Regions from separate parts of the Kitasatospora sp. NPDC058444 genome, predicted to be linked through region 2. Evidence: riboswitches for the same ligand, from Rfam matches in the RefSeq annotation. Region 2 holds a riboswitch; each other region holds the start of a gene.
What was found. A riboswitch is a leader RNA that binds a small molecule or an ion and turns the genes downstream of it on or off. The one in region 2 is predicted to bind S-adenosylmethionine.
Positions count from the first base shown of each region.

Region 1: another riboswitch for S-adenosylmethionine. It lies ahead of ACFWP2_RS16175 (IclR family transcriptional regulator); the one in region 2 lies ahead of thrC (threonine synthase).
Region 3: another riboswitch for S-adenosylmethionine. It lies ahead of ACFWP2_RS01610 (aminotransferase class V-fold PLP-dependent enzyme); the one in region 2 lies ahead of thrC (threonine synthase).

Region 1 is NZ_JBHXLL010000013.1:16,342-22,756, forward strand. It holds gene ACFWP2_RS16150 (hypothetical protein) at 1-142, shown strand, start outside; partial or broken gene ACFWP2_RS16155 (NUDIX hydrolase) at 294-617, opposite strand; gene ACFWP2_RS16160 (GlxA family transcriptional regulator) at 703-1,731, opposite strand; gene ACFWP2_RS16165 (NADP-dependent oxidoreductase) at 1,802-2,764, shown strand; gene ACFWP2_RS16170 (threonine/serine exporter family protein) at 2,915-4,192, shown strand; gene ACFWP2_RS16175 (IclR family transcriptional regulator) at 4,271-4,984, opposite strand; SAM riboswitch class I at 5,206-5,348, opposite strand; gene ACFWP2_RS16180 (hypothetical protein) at 5,423-6,415, opposite strand, start outside.
Region 2 is NZ_JBHXLL010000002.1:3,069-9,483, forward strand. It holds gene ACFWP2_RS02585 (cupin domain-containing protein) at 1-188, opposite strand, end outside; gene ACFWP2_RS02590 (DUF3263 domain-containing protein) at 291-536, shown strand; gene otsB (trehalose-phosphatase) at 659-1,498, shown strand; gene ACFWP2_RS02600 (trehalose-6-phosphate synthase) at 1,485-2,951, opposite strand; gene ACFWP2_RS02605 (glucosyl-3-phosphoglycerate synthase) at 3,013-4,050, opposite strand; SAM riboswitch class I at 4,162-4,296, shown strand; gene thrC (threonine synthase) at 4,313-5,593, shown strand; gene ACFWP2_RS02615 (MoaD/ThiS family protein) at 5,621-5,899, shown strand.
Region 3 is NZ_JBHXLL010000001.1:343,993-350,407, reverse strand. It holds gene ACFWP2_RS01615 (Lrp/AsnC family transcriptional regulator) at 2-283, shown strand; gene ACFWP2_RS01610 (aminotransferase class V-fold PLP-dependent enzyme) at 287-1,669, opposite strand; SAM riboswitch class IV at 1,721-1,839, opposite strand; gene trpD (anthranilate phosphoribosyltransferase) at 1,950-3,026, opposite strand; gene ACFWP2_RS01600 (hypothetical protein) at 3,144-3,569, opposite strand; gene ACFWP2_RS01595 (heme-copper oxidase subunit III) at 3,967-4,587, shown strand; gene ACFWP2_RS01590 (c-type cytochrome) at 4,775-5,584, shown strand; gene ACFWP2_RS01585 (Rieske 2Fe-2S domain-containing protein) at 5,593-6,415, shown strand, end outside.

The sequences.
Region 1 (6,415 bases), on a different contig from region 2:
CCTCAACTGCCCGGACTGCTCCCAGATGCTGGTCTGGGAACTGCCCCCGACCGAGACCCTCGCCGACGAGCACTGCGACTGCGGCACCGCCCTGTTCGACGCCGAAGGCCACCCCCTGCCCAACGTCACCCTCCACCCCTGAGCCAGGCCGATACGCTGCGTGGGAAGTCGGCCCCGCCGACTTCCCACGCAGCAGCACCAACCGGCCACTCGTCGGGTCGGTTCCAGCACCTTGGACGAAGATCCTCGGCCGCTACGGGAAGAAGAGCGTGGTGGGGTGGTTCGTTCACGACTCAACCCAAGTAGGGGTACGTGCCTGCGAGGTAGTCGCCGATCTGCTGGCGCATGCTGGGGTGGATGTCGTACTGGTCGAGGTCGGCGGGCTGGATGTAGCGGACGCCGTCGGCCTCGTCGTTGATCGTGGGCTCGCCCCCGACGGGGCGGCCGATGTAGGTGTTCTCGTACTGCTGGCGGATCTCGCCGTCGGTGTAGGCGACGATGTGGTTCGGGTTGGTGTACACGCCGAGGAAACCGGTGACCTCGGCCTGGATCCCGGTCTCCTCCCGGCATTCACGGACGGCGCACTCGGCGGCGGTCTCCCCGATGTCCTGGGCGCCCGCGACACAGCACCGGAGGCGGCCGACCGGACCTGACATGGCGTCTCTCCTCCGGCAGCTCCGGAACGGGGCTTCGCCGAGTGGGTCAGGGTGTGGCGGATGCCGGGGCCGGCCGGTCAGGGCCGGGCCGGGGGCCGGAGAGGCCCCGGAAGGTGTTGCGGTAGGCCTGGGGTGACACCCCGATCGCGGCGTGCAGGTGCTGCCGCAGTGAGGCGCCGGTGGCGAAGCCGATCTCGGTGGCGATGCGGTCGACCGGGAGGTCGCTGGTCTCCAGCAGGTGGCGGGCGCGGTGCAGGCGCTGCTGGATCAGCCAGCGGCCCGGGCTGGTGCCCGTCTCCTCCTGGAAGCGGCGGGCGAAGGTGCGCGGGCTCATCCGGGCGTGTGCGGCCAGCTCCCGCAGGGCGAGCGGGCGGTCGAGGTGTTCCAGGGCCCAGGCCTGGGTCGCGGCGGTGCCGTTGGCGCCCTCCGGGGGCACCGGCTGTTCGATGTACTGGGCCTGGCCGCCCTCCCGCCAGGGCGGCACCACGCAGTGCCGGGCGACCTTGTTGGCGACGGCGCTGCCGTGGTCGGAGCGCACCACGTGCAGGCACACGTCGAGGCCGGACGCGGCGCCCGCCGAGGTGAGGATGTCGCCGTCGTCGATGAACAGCACGTCGGCGTCCAGGGCGACGTGGGGGTACATCCGGCGGAAGGCCGGCGCCAGCGCCCAGTGGGTGGTGGCGGGGCGCCCGTCGAGCAGGCCGGCGGCGGCCAGCGCGAACGCGCCGGTGCAGATGGAGACGATCCGGGCGCCGGGGCGGATCCGGGCGAGGGCCGCGCGCTCGGCCTCCGGGAGGTCGGCGGTGACGCGGTGCAGGGCGTAGGGCGGGATGACGACCGTGTCGGCGCTCTCCAGTGCCTCGGGCCCGTGCCCGACGGTGATGGTGAAGTCGGCGTCGGTGGCGACCGTCCGGTCGTCCGTCGCCGCGCACGTCACCACCTCGTACGCCCCGGGCACGCCGGGGAAGACCCGGTTGGGGATGCCCAGTTCGAACGGGTAGACGCCGTCGAGGGCGAGCACGACCACGCGGTGGGGCGGCCGGTCGGCGGGAGCGAGGGGCTCGGTCGCGGGCATGGCACGATCCTATCGATCTTTGGCAATCTTGCCATTTCGCAGGTCAGGGCCGCGCCCGCACGCTTGATCCATGACCACGAACACGCGCACGAGCACGATGCGAGCCATCACCCAGACCGCCTTCGGCGCCCCGGACGTCCTCCACGAGGCCGAGGTCGAACGGCCCGCGCCCGGCGTCGGCCAGATCCTCGTCGCCGTCCACGCCGCCGGGGTCAACCCCACCGACTGGAAGCACCGCGACCGCCGCGTCTTCCTCGGCGAGCCCCCGTTCACGCTCGGCTGGGACGTCTCCGGGACCGTCGAGGCGGTCGGCCTCGGCGTCTCGCTCTTCACCCCGGGCGACGAGGTCTTCGGCATGCTGCCCTACCCGCACGGTGCCGGCTCGCACGCCGAGTACGTCACCGGCCCCGCCCGGGCCTTCGTCCCCAAGCCCGCCGCACTGAGCCACGTCGAGGCGGGCGCGCTTCCGCTGGTGGCGCTCACCGCCTGGCAGGCCCTCGTCGACACCGCCGACGTCCGGCCGGGGCAGCGGGTCCTGGTGCACGCGGCGGCCGGCGGCGTGGGGCACGTCGCCGTGCAGATCGCCAAGGCGCGCGGCGCGTACGTGATCGGCACGGCCTCCGCCGCCAAGCACGACTTCGTCCGGGGCCTGGGCGCGGACGAGGTGATCGACTACCGCACGGCCGACTTCGTGCGGGAGGCCCGGGACGTCGACGTGGTGCTCGACCCGCTGGGCGGGGAGGACCGGCTGCGCTCCCTGGAGACGCTCCGGCCGGGCGGCGTCCTGGTGTCGATCCTGCCGGTGGACCTCGACGGACTGGCCGAACGTGCCGCCGAGCTGGGGGTGACGGCGAAGACCCTGCTGGTCGAGCACGACCGGGCGGGCATGGCCGCGATCGCCGCCCTCGCCGAGTCCGGCCGGCTGCGCGTGCACGTCTCCGGCACCTACCCGCTCGCGGAGGCCGCCGAGGCCCACGCCGAGGGCGAGACCGGCCGGGTCACCGGCAAGCTGGTGCTCACCGTCCGCCCGTGACAGCGCTCGGCGGTGCGGATCCGACCGGGGTCCGCACCGCGCCGTCGCCGGGCCGGTGAGCTCCGTCGCCGGGGTGTCCGAAGGCGGCGGGAAACCGATCAGACCGGGGCACAGTCGGACTGATTCGGGCGGGATGGGACGATACCTGCCATGTCAAGCACGTCTCCCCTGGTCCGGGTCACCGATGCCCCGCTGGGCCGGGTCACCGATGCCCCGCCCGACCCGCTCCGCCGTCTGCTGCTCGAACTGGGCGAAGCCCTGCTGGGCGGTGGCCTGCCCGTCCATGACGTCGAGGAGGAACTCCACTGGCTGGGGCGGGCCTTGGGGGCTCCGGAGGTACGGGTCGCCGCCCTGACCAACGGGCTGTTCGTCGCGCTGGGGCCGGACGACGCCACCCGGTTCCAGCCGGTCGGCGCCGCGCTGCGGTTCGAGCAGACGGCCGACGTCCTCCATCTCGTGCACCGGCTGCGGGCGGGCGAGCTCGACGGACCGCGGGCGCTCGCCGAACTGGACGCGATCCGGCGGGCGCCGGCCCGCCGGCCCGCGTGGGTGTCGGACCTCGGGGCGCTGCCGGTCGGGGTGGGGGTCTGCCTGTTCCTCCAGCCGGTGGCGGCGAACGTGCTGGCGGCCGGGCTCGGCTCGCTGATCGTGGTGGGGCTGACCGTGCTGGCCCGGCGGCTGCCGTACCTGCGGCCGCTGCTGCCCGTCACGGCCGGGTTCCTGGTGGCGCTGCTGGTCCTCTCGCTCGCCCGGGCCGGGTTGCTGGAGGGCCCGCTGCGGACCATCGTCGCCACCCTGGCGATCCTGCTGCCGGGTGGGCTGCTCGTCACCGGGCTGTCGGAGATCGCGGCGGGGGCGGCCAGTGCGGGTACGGCCCGGCTGGTGTCCGGTGCGGTGCAGCTGGCGCTGTTCCTCGCCGGGGTGGCCGCGGCGGCGACCGCGACCGGCATGCCGGCCACCGCGTTGGCCGACGTGCAGGTCGCCAGGCCGAGCTGGTGGGTGATCGCGCTGGGGCTGGCGCTCGCGGTGGCCGGCGTGGTGGTCAACGTGAACACCCCGCCCCCGGCCGTGCCGTGGATCGTCGTGGTGATCGCGCTGAGCGTCACGGCCCAGGTGGTGGTGGGGTCGGCGCACGGCGCGGCGGTCGGCGGCCTGGCCGGTGGGGTCACCGCCGCGGCCGCGGCCACCCTGGTGCACTGGCTGCCGGGCGGTCCGCTCTGGCAGGTGCTCTACCTCCCGGCGTTCTGGATCGTGGTGCCGGGCTCCTTCGGCCTGCTGCACACCGCGCAGATCGAGGTCGGCAACGGCGCGCAGTCGGTGCTGACGGCCGTGTCGGCGGTCTTCGGGGTGTCGATCGGCACCCTGATCGGCGCGGTGATCAGCCGGATACCCCGCCCCCGCCGCGCCGTCCTGCTGCCCCGGACCTGAGCCCCGGACCTGAGCCGGGGCCGAGCGGGCCCCCGGGGCTCCCAGGGCAGTGGCCCCGGGAGCCCCGGGGGCGCCCGCTCAGGGGTGGCGCAGGGCCTCGGTGAGCCGGTGGGCGGCCTCGACCACGGCCTGGGAGAGGTGGGCCCCGGGGTGCCGGGTGAGGCGTTCGATCGGGCCGGAGACCGTGACGGCCGCGACCACCCGGTTGGACTGGCCGCGGACGGGCGCGGAGACGGAGGCGACCCCGAGTTCGCGCTCGCCGACGGACTGGGCCCAGCCCCGGCGCCGTACGCCGCTCAGGGCGGTGGCGGTGAAGCGGGCGCCCTGGAGGCCGCGGTGGAGGCGCTCCGGCTCCTCCCAGGCGAGCAGGATCTGGGCGGCGGCGCCGACCTTCATGGGGAGGGTGACGCCCACCGGAACGGTGTCGCGCAGGCCGGTGAGGCGCTCGGCGGCGGCCACGCAGATCCGTACCTCGCCCTGCCGCCGGTAGAGCTGGGCGCTCTCGCCGGTGACGTCGCGCAGCTGGGTGAGGACCGAGCCGGCCGCGGCCAGCAGCCGGTCCTCGCCGGCGGCCGTGGCGAGTTCGCCGAGCCGGGGGCCGAGCATGAACCGGCCGTGCACGTCCCGGCTGACCAGGCGGTGGTGTTCGAGTGCGACGGCCAGCCGGTGGGCGGTGGGCCGCGCCATGCCGGTGGCCGCGACCAGGCCGCCCAGGGTGGCGGGCCCGGCCTCCAGGGTGCCGAGGATCGAGGTGACCTTGTCGAGCACGCCGACGCCGCTCGTGTTCTCCATGGGTGGGGTACTCCAGTCTCGAGGCCGGGAGCAGCGGGTGGGGGCTGCTCACGGCGGCTCCTGGCGGGGAGCCTGGGGTGTGGTCAGCGAGGACGGGCCGGGGAAGTCGGCCGATTGCCTGCGCCGGGCACGAGACGGGTACGCGAAAGAGCGAGACGGGTCCGCGAAGGAGCCGGGGCGGGAAGCGCCCGGGCGAAGGACAGCACAGAGAGCACCGTGTCTCCTCATCTTTCCCGCGCCACAGTGGCGACAGGCCGGAGTTGGCACTGATCCCGTTCGGCACGGCGCGTACTTCGGACGCCGGGTCGGACGGGGAGTTGCCGGGGCTTCGTAGGGCCGGTCCCTCCACCCCTCTGGATGATTCGCCAGGAACGATACAAGACTCCCCGGGCCGGTCGGCAAGCCCCCCCACACCCGACCGCGGCCCGCGGGGACGGCTCAGCGGTGGCGCGGCTCCGTCAGACCGGTGCACGCGGCCCGGTCCGGGCGGCCGGGGGCGGTCGCGTCCCAGGAGCTCAGCGCGGCCAGGGCGGCGGCGCGCTCGGCGGCCGACGGCCGGGTGCCCTCGGGGCCGAGCAGGTAGTCGGCGACGGGGGTGAGCAGCAGCGTCGCGTCGCCGGCCGGGAGCAGTAACGCCTCGTCCCACTGGTGCCGGATGACGGTGCGGCGCAGCAGGGTGCCGTGGCGCGGGCGGGGCGGGCGGGCGGCGCCCCGGCGGCGCTGGAGTTCGGGGGCGACCTCGGCCTCCAGGACGGTGCGCACGTCCCGCAGGGTGCCGAGCGGCAGGTGCTCGGCGGCGAGGTCGAGCAGGGCGGCGGCCTCCGGGGCGAGCCGGTAGGCGGCGACCACGGCGGCGGTCTCGACGGGGTCGAAGGGCTGCCCGGCGAGCTGGGCCACGTCGATCACGTCGCCCGCGAGGAAGGCGCGGCCGAGCCCCTCCTCGGCGAGGGCGATCAGGCATTCCACGTGGTCGTCGGCGGCCAGGTAGGGGCGGACCGGGACGGTGGCGAGGTCGCCGGTGAGCGCGGCGGTCGCCACCCGCACCTGGTACCACGGGTCGAGCAGCGGGTCCTCGGCGGGCCAGCGCAGGGTGACGGCGGTGTGCCGGGGGCGCTCGCCGAGCAGGACGACCTCCACCGACTCCACCGGGTGATCGGTGACCAGCCGGTTGACGGCCTGCCAGAGCGAGGCCTCGGTGGGGCTGACCAGGCTGAGCTCGGCCAGCGGCCGGGGCAGGTCGGGCGGGTAGTAGCCGGCCAGGGGAAGGTCGCGGATCGGCCGGACGCCGGTGGCGTCGGCGAGGTCGCGGGCGACGCCCGCGTAACACTCGGCCCGGTCGCGGGCGCGCCGCAGCTCGGCCCGGGCGTGCCGGCCCATCCGCACGCCCTCCCGGTCGAGCGCGGCGAGCACCAGGTACGGCAGGTGGCGCTC
Region 2 (6,415 bases):
TCGGCCTCGACGTCGGTGACCACACCGGGGGTGATCTGCCAGAGTCCGCGCAGGTGGCGGCCGTCGGCGGACTCGGAGAGCACCTTGCCGGTGACCTCGGGGGTGCCGGAGACGATCTGCGCCGGGTCGAGCGGATCGGGGTCGAGGTCGGCGGTGGGGATGTGCACGGCGAAGCTGGGCGTGGTCATGGGGGTGACGGTAGTCGGGGGCGGGGTGCGGTGGGGCGAGCACTGTGTGTCGGGGTCGCGCGGGAGAATGACACTCCGTAGTGGTGGGCGGAGGTGTTGTCGATGGGTGAGCCGGGTGAGCCGGGCGGGCTGAGCGAGCGGGAGCGGGCGGTGCTGGCGCTGGAGGGGCGGCAGTGGCGTACGGCGGGGGCGAAGGAGCGGGCGATCCGGGAGGAGCTGGGGCTCTCCTCTACGCGGTACTACCAGGTGCTGAACGGGTTGTTGGACCGGGAGGCGGCTTTGGCGCATGCGCCGGTGTTGGTGAACCGGTTGCGGCGGGTGCGGGAGGCTCGGCGGGGGGCTCGGTGATGGCCCGGAGCGGGCCGGACGGGGGGCTCTCGGGAGGGTGGGGGCCGGGGGCGGCTCCGGGGGTGGGTGCTCCCGCTCGCCGGGTGGGTGCGGAGGCGGGCGGTCCGGGGTAGGGGCTCGGTATGGGCTTTGAAGAGATGTTCGTGCCGGGGACCGAGGCCGGGCGGGACGGGGTGCGGGCCGTCCTGGCGGCGCCCGGGGACGCCGTGATCGGGTTGGACTTCGACGGGACGTTGGCGCCGATCGTGGCGGATCCGGGGCAGGCGCGGGCGCATCCGGGGGTGGTGGGGGCGTTGCGGCGGCTGGGGTCGGTGGTGGGGGCCGTGGTGGTGGTGACGGGGCGGCCGGCCGGGGTGGCGGTGGAGTACGGGGGGTTCGCGGGGGTGCCGGGGGTGGTGGTGCTGGGGCACTACGGGGCCGAGCGGTGGGAGGGTGGGGAGCTTTCGGCGCCTGAGGTGCATCCGGGGGTGGCGCGGGTGCGGGGGGTGTTGCCGGGGGTGCTGGAGCGGCTGGGGGCGCCCGAGGGGACGTGGGTGGAGGACAAGGGCCGGTCGGTGGCCGTGCACACCCGGCGGGCGGCGGCGCCGGAGGAGGCGTTGGAGCTGCTGCGGGCACCGGTGGGGGAGTTGGCGGCCGAGTACGGGCTGGTGGTGGAGCCCGGGCGGCTGGTGTTGGAGCTGCGGCCGCCGGGGGTGGACAAGGGGGCGGCGCTGACCGGGTTCCTGCGGGAGCGGGGGGCTCGTGCGGTGCTCTACGCGGGGGACGACCTGGGGGACGTGGCGGCCTTCGCCGCCGTGGAGAAGCTGCGGGGCGAGGGCGTGGCCGGGGTGCTGGTGTGCGCCGGTGCGGTGGGGGACGCGCCGGTGCGGGAGCTGGCGGACCGGGCGGATCTGGTGGTCGCCGGGCCGGAGGGTGTGGTGGAGCTGCTGGGGGCCTTGGGGGAGGCGCTCACAGCGCGTTGAGCTGGTCCAGGAACCACTGCTGCGGGGGGAGTGCGGTGGCCGCCGCCGCCAGGCGCTTGGTGCGGTCGGCGCGCTCCTCGGCGCTCATGGTGAGGCCGGCGTGGAGGGCGTCGGCGGTGGCGATGACGTCGTACGGGTTGACGGTGAGGGCGTCGTCCTTGAGTTCGGCGTGGGCGCCGGCCTCGCGGGAGAGGACGAGGGCGCAGCCGTTGTCGGAGACCACCGGGACTTCCTTGGCGACCAGGTTCATGCCGTCGCGGATGGGGTTGACCAGGGCGACGTCGGCCAGGCGGTAGGCGGCGAGGGAGCGCGGGAAGTCGTCGTCGACGTGGAGGATCAGGGGCTGCCAGGCGGGGGTGGCGAACTCGGCGTCGATCTCCTCGGCGAGGCGCCGGACGGTGGCCGTGTAGTCGCGGTACTCGGCCAGGTCGGTGCGGGAGGGGTAGGCGAAGGCGATGTGCACCACCCGGTCGTGCCACTCGGGGCGGGTGCGGAGCAGGTGCCGGTAGGCCTGGAGGCCGCGGACGATGTTCTTGCTCAGCTCGGTGCGGTCGACCCGGACGATGGTGCGGCGGTCGCCGACGGCCCGGCGCAGGACGGCGAGGCGTTCGTCGACGTCGGGGCGGTGGGCGCGCTCGCGCAGGAAGTCGGCGTCGGCGCCGAGGGCGTGGACGCCGAGGGCGGTGGTGCGACCGTCGAGGGTGACGGTGAGCGCGTCGTGGTCGACGGTGGCGTCCAGGAGGTCCGCGCAGCAGGCGGCGAAGGCGCGGGCCCAGCGCTCGGTGAGGAAGCCGGCCCGGTCGGCGCCCAGGATGCCGGTGAGGACGGCCCGGGCGACGTCGTCGGGCAGCAGCCGGTAGTACTCGGGCGGGGCCCAGGGGGTGTGCGAGAAGTGGCCGATCCGCAGGTCGGGGCGGGCCGCGCGGAGCAGCGCCGGGGTCAGGGAGAGGTGGTAGTCCTGGACGAGGACGGCGGCGTTCGGGGCGGCCTCGGCGGCCAGGGCCTCGGCGAAGGCCTCGTTGTAGGCCTGGTAGGCGGCCCACTCGGTGCGGAAGGCGGCGTCGAAGGCGGGTGCCGTGGGGGTCGCGTAGAGCAGGTGGTGGACGAACCACAGGGTGGAGTTGGCGACGCCGTTGTAGGCGCGGGCGAAGGTCTGCGGGTCGATGTCCAGCATCCGTACGGCCTGGCCGCCGACCGCGTGGCCGGCCAGGTCGAGGCGGCCCCGGGGCGCCTCGGCGGCGGCTCTGCGGTCGGCGTCGTCGAGGGCGGCGCAGACCCAGACGGCGTTCGGGTCCTCGATGGCGGAGAGGCCGGAGACCAGGCCGCCGCCGCCGCGGCGCAGGGTCAGCGTGCCGTCGTCGGCGGTGCCGAAGGAGACCGGTCCCCGGTTGGAGGCCACCAGGACGGGGGCGGTGCCGGTCGCGCTCGAACGGTTGGTCGTGAGATCGCCCATGGTTGGCATGTTGCCGGGGGGTCGGCGTGGCAAACCCGTGGGGCCCGTCGAAGACGGTCCGTCAGTGCCGGGTCGCGTATTCGGGGACGGTGTGCATCGGGGGGCGTTCCAGGGCGGTCACCGGGTGGGTGTGGGCGGTGAAGGCGCGGGTCTCCGGGTCGCGGGTGAACTGGGTGAGGTGGGGGTGGACGAGGTCGGCGGAGGCCTTGAGGCGGTGGGTGCGGTCGAGGCGTTCCAGGGCGGTCCGGTAGATGGTGGCGGCCATCCGGCCGAGGGCCTGGCCGTCCTGGTGGCGGTGGTGCCGGACGCCGACGTCCACCTGGGCCAGGGCGTCCAGTCCGGCCAGTTCCAGGGCGTCGACCAGCAGGCCGAGTTCGACGCCGTAGCCGGTGGGGAAGGGCAGCCGTTCGAGCAGTGAGCGGCGGGCCGCGTACTCGCCGCCGAGGGGCTGGACGAAACCGGCGAGTTCCGGCCAGTGGAGGTTGAGCAGGGGGCGGGCGACGAGTTCGGTGACCCGGCCGCCGCCGGCGGGCAGGACGGCGCCCTCCGATTCCAGCGGGCGGTCGTACATGGCCTTGACCAGCTGGATGGAGTCGTCGGTCAGCAGCGGGCCGATGATGCCGGAGACCAGGGTCGGTTCGAACGCGCGCAGGTCGGCGTCGACGAAGCAGACGATGTCGCCGTGGGTGACCAGCAGCGAGCGCCAGAGCACCTCGCCCTTGCCGGGGACGGCGGGCAGCCGGGGCAGGACGGCGTCGCGGTGCTCGACCCGGGCGCCGGCCTGGGCGGCGACGGCGGCGGTGGCGTCGGTGGAGCCGGAGTCGACGACGACGAGTTCGTCGACGAGCGGGAGGCGTTCCATCAGTTCGCGGCGGATGGTGCGGACGATGTCGCCGACGGTGGCCTCCTCGTCCAGGGCGGGGAGGACGACGCTGACGGTGCGGCCGGTGCGTTCCTTGGCGGCGAGGAGGGTGCGGACCGGCCGGTCGGCCGCGCTCCAGGAGCGGCGGCGCAGCCAGGACGCCGTCTGCGGGAGGAGCTCGGGAGTCGGTTCGGCGGGCACGGAGGTCTCCTCGGCGGGGTCGGTGGGACGGGCCATCTCGCGTGGCGGACGGTCCCGTTCAGGATTGACGCCTTCGGATACAGTCTTCGTACAGCGGTCGGACCTTTGCACGCCGGGGTCTCCGTTGAGCACCACCACAATTTCACAAGCTCATCCAGAGGGACTGAGGGAACGGCCCGTTGACGTCCCGGCAACCTTCTCGCCAGCTGTCGTCGACAGGCCCCGGCGGGACAGGTGCCAATTCCGGCCCGTGTCGCGACCGCGCCACGGGGAAGATGAGGAGAGAGGCCTCGCCGTCATGGCTATCGACACCGCCGCACCCGTTTCCGTCGACCTCGGCCCCGCCGCCGCGCTGTCCTGTCGCGAGTGCGGCACCCGCTTCCCGCTCGGCCCCAGCTTCGTCTGCCTGGAGTGCTTCGGCCCGCTGGAGATCGCCTACGAGTTCGGCAGCGAGGGCGCCGAGGAGCTGCGCAAGCGGATCGAGGCCGGTCCGGCGTCCATCTGGCGGTACGCGCCGCTGCTGCCGGTTCCGGCCGACGTCGCGTCCAAGCCCAACCTGAACCCGGGGTGGACCCCGCTGGTGAAGGCGGACAACCTGGGCCGGGAGCTCGGTTTCACCGCCCAGCTGCACATCAAGGACGACTCCGGGAACCCGACGCACTCGTTCAAGGACCGGGTGGTCGCGTGCGCGATCGAGGCGGCCCGGGCGTTCGGGTACACCACGCTGTCCTGCTCCTCGACCGGCAACCTGGCCGGCGCGGTGGGCGCGGCGGCGGCCCGGGCCGGGTTCCGGTCCTGCGTGTTCATCCCGCACGACCTGGAGCAGGGCAAGGTCGTCATGGCCGGGGTGTACGGCGGCGAGCTGGTCGGCATCGAGGGCAACTACGACGACGTGAACCGCTTCTGCTCGGAGCTGATCGGCGACCCGGCCGGCGAGGGCTGGGGCTTCGTCAACGTGAACCTGCGGCCGTACTACGGCGAGGGTTCCAAGACGCTGGCGTACGAGATCTGCGAGCAGCTCGGCTGGCGGCTGCCGGAGCAGATCGTGATCCCGATCGCCTCGGGCTCGCAGCTGACGAAGATCGACAAGGGCCTCCAGGAGCTGATCAGGCTCGGTCTGGTCGAGGACCGGCCGTACAAGGTCTTCGGCGCCCAGGCCGAGGGCTGCTCGCCGGTGTCGGCCGCGTTCAAGGCCGGCCGGGACGTGATCAAGCCGGTCAAGCCGAACACCATCGCCAAGTCGCTGGCGATCGGCAACCCGGCCGACGGCCCGTACGTGCTGGACATCGCCCGCCGCACCGGCGGCGCGGTGGAGGACGTCACGGACGCCGAGGTCGTGGCGGCGATCCGGCTGCTGGCGCGGACCGAGGGGGTCTTCGCCGAGACCGCGGGCGGGGTGACCGTCGGCGTGCTGAAGAAGCTGGTCGAGACCGGGCAGCTGGATCCGGCCAAGGAGACCGTCGCGATCAACACCGGTGACGGCCTGAAGACCCTGGACGCCGTCTCCGACGCCGGGATGAGCGCCGTCATCCGCCCGACGCTGGACTCGTTCCGCGCCGCCGGCCTCGCGTCCGCCTGAACCACCCCCGCCCCAGCAAGGAGAGTCATGAGCGCCAACGTCCGCATTCCCACCATCCTGCGCACCTACACCGGCGGCGCCGCCGAGGTGACCGCCGAGGGTGCCACCCTGGCCGAGGTCGTCGCCGACCTGGAGAGGAACCACGCGGGCATCTCGGCCCGCATCCTGGACGACACCGGCAAGCTGCGGCGCTTCGTGAACGTCTACGTGAACGACGACGACGTGCGCTTCGCCGAGGGCCTGGCGACCGAGATCAAGGACGGCGCCAGCATCTCGATCATCCCGGCGGTGGCCGGCGGCTGCTGAGCAGTTTGCGAGAACCCGCGGTCGCCCGCGCGTACGGAATTCCGGTCTCCGTACGCGCGGGCGACCGCTGTATTTCGGCGGGAATATATCCCGGTCGAGTCGGAGTAGAGTGTGGCTCGGCTGGGAACATGGATTCCTTTTCGGCTCCCGCAGTGCTCGGCCCGGGAGCGCCCGGCCCCGTGAAACCTGTCAGGCGGATGTCAGAATTCCCGTAAACATTTGGGTAATTCGTCCGCTATGTCCGGCGTGGAATGCCGAGATTATTCCGATTCGGCCCGTCCTGTCCCTTGCCGGCCGGGCGGAATTACCGGTGGCTGGCCCTGTTGCAGAGGGCGTCGATCCGGATACATTCAGCGGCGGTCGACGCAATCACCCGCTCGCCGGAAGCCGCCTGGCGTCCTGCACGGAGGGTTGCGGCGTGCACGGCTGCGCCCAGGGGGGGTTCCCCGGGCCGGCCTTCAACCAACCCGGGCCCGCGACCTGCGGGCGCGTGAAGGGCCAGCACAGCACTAGGGG
Region 3 (6,415 bases), on a different contig from region 2:
TGTGATCACCGCCATCGTCCTGATCAAGACCAGTGTCGACCGCATCCCGGAGATCGCCGAGTCCATCGCCGCCATCGACGGCGTCAGCGAGGTCTACTCGGTGACCGGCGGCTACAACCTGGTGGCGATGGTGCGGGTACGCCGGCACGACGACCTGGCCGAGGTCATCCCGGGCCGGCTCAACAAGGTCCCGGGCGTGGCCCACACCGAGACCCAGATCGCCTTCCGCACCTACTCCCAGCACGACCTGGAAGCCGCCTTCGCCCTCGGCCTGGACGAGTAGCGCTCAGCCGTCCCGACGGCCCCTGTCGATCTGCACGGTCGCGACGCAGCGTCCGCCCTCGTTGCGGTAGCTCCAGGCCGCGCCGTCCGTGACCAGCTCCCGGACGGCGGTCAGGAAGCGGTCGACGTGCTCGTCCGGCGTCCCGGCGCCGAAGCTCACCCGGATCGCGTTCAGGCTGCGCTCGCCCGGCAGCGAGGGCTCCGGCGCACCGCACTCGGACGGCGCGACGTCCTCGTCCCCGAGCAGCGTGCGCACCAGCGGGTGGGCGCAGAACAGCCCGTCGCGCACCCCGATGCCGTACTCGGCGGACAGCGCGGCCGAGAAGTGCGAGCTGTTCCAGCCCCGGACGACGAAGGAGAGCACGCCCACCCGGGCGGAGTCCGGTCCGAACAGGTTCAGCACCTTGACCTGCGGGATCTCGGCCAGCCCGGCCGTCAGCCGGGCGATCAGCTGCTGCTCGCGGGCCTCCAGCGCGTCGAAGCCGGCCTCGGTCAGCGCCCGGCAGGCCGAGGCGATCGCGTAGGCCCCGATGACGTTCGGCGAGCCGGCCTCGTGCCGGGCCGGGCCGGTGTGCCACTGCACGGCCACCGAGCCGTCGCTCTCCCGGGCCACCGTCCGGGTCGCCCCGCCGCCGGCCAGGTACGGCTCGGCCGCGTCCAGCCAGTCCGCCCGGCCGGCCAGCACCCCGGCACCGAACGGCGCGTAGATCTTGTGGCCGGAGAAGGCGATCCAGTCGACGTCCAGCTCGCGCACCGAGACCCGGTGGTGCGGCGCCAGCTGGGCGGCGTCCAGCACGACCCGGGCGCCGTGCCGGTGCGCGGTCGCGGTCAGCTCGGCGACCGGCCACAGCTCGCCGGTCACGTTGGAGGCGCCGGTGACACAGAGCAGCTTGGGGCCCTCGGACGCCTCGGCGAGCGCGGCGTCCAGCGCGGCCACCGCCTCGGCGCGGGAGCGCGGCGCCCGCAGGTAGGTGACGGTCAGTCCGGCGTGCGCCCAGGGCAGCAGCGAGGCGTGGTGCTCGGTCTCGAACGCGAACACCCGGGTGCCGGCCGGAACGGCCGCGGCCAGCAGGTTGAGCGAGTCGGTGGTGGCCCGGGTGAAGACCACCTGGTCGCCCTCGCGCAGGTCGAGGAACTCGCCGACGGTGCGGCGGCTCTGCTCGAACAGGTCGGTGGACAGCTGGGAGAGGTACCCGGCCCCGCGGTGGACGCTGCCGTAGTACGGCGCGTAGGCGGCGACGTCGTCCCACACCCGCTGGAGCGCCGGGGAGCTGGCCGCGTAGTCGAGCGCCGCGTAGCCGACCTTCTCACCGTTGGCGAGCGGAACCTGGACGTCGGCGCCGAGGACGGCGAGCGGGGTGCGGATTTCGGTGGCGAGCGAGGACATGGGGATGCACTCCTTCTGGGGCAAGGGACCCCGGGAGTGCCAGTCGTCGGGCGTCCGCGCTTGTCGCACGGACGGTTTGCCGTGACGACCCGGTCCTCACCCAGGGCACCCCGCCACGGACGGAGGGTTGCCGGACAGCCAGCTGGGGCTTGGCGCTGTCACTCATGACCTGGCGAAGACTCTAGGCCGCGTCCACCGGGTGGTCAAACGGGCTTCCAGCATCCGGACAGCACGGAAGCCCGGGCCGGCGCACCGGCACGGGCTTCCCCCAACTTCCGCCTCAGATCCGGCTGGTGGCCTCCGACCAGCGCCGCAGCAGGTCCTGCGCGGCACCGGAGTCGATCGCCTGCGCGGCCCGCTCCATGCCGGCCGCCAGCTGCTCGGTGAGCGGCGCGTCGCCCAGGTCCAGCGCGACCAGCGCCGCCGCCGTGTTCAGCAGGACGGCGTCCCGCACCGGCCCGTGCTCCCCCGCCAGCAGCCGCCGCGCGACCTCGGCGTTGTACGAGGCGTCCGCCCCGCGCAGCGCCTCGATGCCGACCAGCTCGATACCGACGTCCCGCGGGTCGAAGGCGGTCTCGGTGACCACCCCGTCGCGCACCAGCCAGACCTGCGAGGTGGTGGTGATGGTCAGCTCGTCCAGCCCGTCGTCGCCGCGGAAGACCAGCGCCGTCGCCCCCCGCTCGGCCAGCACCCCGGCGATCAGCCCGGCGAGCCGGGTGTCGAAGCAGCCGATGGCGTGCGCGGTGACCTTGGCCGGGTTGGTCAGCGGGCCGAGGATGTTGAAGGAGGTCGGCACCCCGAGGTCGCGCCGCGCGGTGGCGGCGTGCCGCATCGAGGGGTGGAACTTGGCCGCGAAGCAGAAGGTGAGCCCGACCTCCTCGGCCACCTCGGCGACCCGCCGCGAGGACAGGTCGAGCGCCACCCCGAGCTTCTCCAGCACGTCCGAGGAGCCGCTGGTGGAGGAGGCCGACCGGTTGCCGTGCTTGACCACCTTGGCGCCGGCGGCCGCCGCGACGATCGCCGACATGGTGGAGATGTTGACGGTCTTCGCCCGGTCCCCGCCGGTGCCGACGATGTCCACCGCCGGACCGGGGATCTCCAGCGGCTCGGCGTGCGCGTACATCGCGTCGACCAGGCCGGAGATCTCCTCGACCGACTCGCCCTTGGCCCGCAGGGCGATCATGAACCCGGCCACCTGTACGGGGGACGCCTCGCCGCTCATGATCCGGTCCATCGCCCACGCGGTGGACGCCCGGTCGAGGTCCTCGCCCTGCAACAGCGCCGCCAGGATGTCCGGCCAGGTGCGGACCACCTGCGCGGGGTCGCTACCGCCGTTCGCAGGGTTCACGTTCACCATGGCTGACTCCAGCTGTTGTCGGTTCCCCGCTCCGCGGGGACGTCCGTACGGATGGAGCCAGCCTATCGAGCGGAGCGGGAGCTTCTACCCCTCTCTTTTCCAGTTGCCGGGCGGAATTCAGCGGACGGCCGGAGTCCGCTTCGCCAGCCGCGCCCGCAGCAGGGTGGCGACGGCCTCGGCCAGCGCCACCGGCTCCACCGGGTGGGAGATGGCGGCGTCCGCCCGGCTCCAGGCGGCGAGCCAGGAGTCCTGCGGCCGGCCGATCAGCACCAGCACCGGCGGGCAGCCGTAGATCTCGTCCTTGAGCTGGCGCCCGAGCCCCAGCCCCCCGGCCGGAACCGCCTCGCCGTCCAGCACGCAGAGGTCCACTCCGCCCTTCTCCAGTGCCTTGAGCACCGCGGGGGTGGTCGCGCACTCCAGGTAGGACAGTTCCGGAAGATCCTCGGCGGGCCGGCGGCCGAGCGCCGTCAGCACCTGCTCGCGGGTGTTGCGGTCGTCGCTGTAGACGAGGACGGTGAGCGTCTCATCGGTCGTGTACGCCATGGACCCTGCTCCCTCAAGTGTGATCCGGACCACGTTCGCCTGATCCGGATGCTACTCCCGATCACGCCCCGCCGAGTCCCCCTCGCGCACGTTCCTCCTCCAGCCGCCGCGCCCCGGGCTCACCCGCCCGGAGGACGCCCCGTCACCCGGCCCCGTCCAGTCCACCCGTACGGCCGACCCGGGCGCCCGTCCCCTTACCTCCCGCGGCTACTCCGACCGTGCAGCGACGCGCGGGGCAACGGGGTCGCGGGCTCCTCCGAGGAACCATCAGAAAAGGGACACGCCGCTGCTCAGCCGCCATCCGGGCACCGCACCACCCCCCAAGCGGGCATACCGCACGCACCGGACACTCCGAGGGACACCCCCCGACGTGAAGACGGAATAAGGGACCGACATAATGTCCGTCGTGGCGACAGCAACAGCAGTAGAAACCGGGCACGCGCACGGATCGGTCAACCGGCCGAACATGGTCAGCGTCGGAACGATCGTCTGGCTCAGTTCCGAGTTGATGTTCTTCGCGGCCCTCTTCGCGATGTACTTCACGCTCCGCTCCGTCAAGGGGCCGGAGTTCTGGACCGAGAAGGCCCACGCCCTCAACGTGCCCTTCTCCTCGGTCAACACCACGATCCTGGTGCTCTCCTCGCTCACCTGCCAGCTCGGCGTGTTCGCCGCCGAGCGCGGTGACGTGAAGAAGCTCCGGGCGTGGTTCATCCTCACGTTCGCCATGGGCGCGGTCTTCATCGGCGGCCAGGTCTTCGAGTACACCGAGCTGGTCAAGAAGGACGGCCTGTCGCTGTCCTCCGACCCGTACGGCACGGTGTTCTACCTGACCACCGGCTTCCACGGGCTGCACGTGACGGGTGGTCTGATCGCCTTCCTGCTGGTCCTGGGACGGACGTACGCAGCCAAGCGTTTCACGCACGAGCAGGCCACCGCCGCGATCGTCGTGTCGTACTACTGGCACTTCGTCGACGTCGTGTGGATCGGCCTGTTCGCGACCATCTACCTGATCAAGTAACCAGCTGATCAGGTCGCTGGCCACCGGCTGCGGCCCCCGCCCTCACCGGCGACGGGCCGCTTCTGCCGGTGCCGACGCTCCCACCGACCGACCGCGCGCGCAGCCCTAGACAGGCAGCCTCGTGCCGGCCAGACCGGCCGCCGGGTGCACCCACCAGTCGACCAGATCCTGACACCGGGGTTATTCCGTGAAAAAGCTCTCCGCACGACGGCGCCACCCATTGGCGGCGCTGGTCGTCCTACTTCTCGCCCTGGCGGCAACCGGGGGGCTGTACGCCGCGTTCGCGCCCGCCGACAAGGCGCAGGCCGACGTCGCCGCGCAGTCGCTCGCGATCGATGAGGGCAAGAAGCTCTTCGCCGTGGGCTGCTCCTCCTGCCACGGCCTGAACGGCCAGGGCAGCAGTGACGGTCCGAGCCTGGTCGGCGTCGGCTCCGCCGCTGTCGACTTCCAGGTCGGCACCGGCCGCATGCCCGCCCAGCAGCCCGGCGCCCAGGTCCCGCGCAAGAAGAACATCTACTCGCAGGCCGAGATCGACCAGCTCGCCGCCTACGTCGCCTCCCTCGGTCCCGGCCCGGTGACCCCGACGGAGGAGCAGTTCACCTCGACCAACCCCGAGGACATCTCCAAGGGTGGCGAGCTGTTCCGCACCAACTGCGCCCAGTGCCACAACTTCGCCGGCCAGGGTGGTGCCCTGACCAAGGGCAAGTACGCCCCGTCGCTCGAGGGCGTGGACGCCAAGCACATCTACGAGGCCATGCAGACCGGCCCGCAGAACATGCCGTCGTTCCCGGACACCACCATGCCCGAGGAGCAGAAGAAGCAGATCGTGGCCTTCGTCCGCCACACCACCAACGATGAGCCCAACCCCGGCGGTCTCACCCTGGGCAGCCTCGGTCCGGTGACCGAGGGTCTGTTCGGCTGGATCTTCGGCCTCGGCACGCTCATCGCGGTCGCGATCTGGGTCGCCGCCCACACCACCAAGGCCAAGAAGTCATGAGCCACGACATGTCAGAAGAGAAGCTCCCGGAGCCGCACGGCTCCGCCGGCGAGGTGGCCGACCACGGCAGCCCGTTCGCCGACCCGGGCCTGCCGGCCCACGAGCCCCGGCGCACCGACATCGACGAGCGGGCCGCCAAGCGGGCCGAGCGCCAGGTCTCGCTGATGTTCGTGATCTCGATGCTCGCCACCGTGGGCTTCATCGCCTCGTACGTGGCCATCGACCCGGACAAGATCGTCTACATCTTCCCGCTCGGTCACGTCAGCGCGCTGAACTTCGCGCTCGGCCTGACCCTGGGCGTCGCGCTGTTCATGATCGGCGCGGGCGCGGTCCACTGGGCCCGCACCCTGATGTCGGACGTCGAGCTGCCGGCCGAGCGTCACCCGATCGAGGCGTCGGACGATGTCCGCGCCGACGTCATCGAGCAGTTCAAGACCGGCGCCGCCGAGTCCGGCTTCGGCCGCCGCAAGATGATCCGCAACACCCTGATCGGCTCCATGGCGCTGGTCCCGCTCTCCGGCGTGGTCCTGCTCCGTGACCTCGGCCCGCTTCCCGAGAAGAAGCTCAAGGAGACCGGCTGGAAGGAGGCGACCGAGGCCAAGCCGCTGCCGCTCATCAACATGAACACCATGCAGCCGATGAAGCCCGAGGACATCACCGTCGGCTCGCTGACCTTCGCCATGCCGGAGGGCCTGTCCACGCACAGCGAGGACTTCCAGCAGCGGATCGCCAAGGACGCCCTGATGCTGGTCCGCATCGCGCCCGACGACATCAAGGACGAGAAGTCCAAGGAGCTGGGCTTCGAGGGCATCCTCGCCTACTCCAAGATCT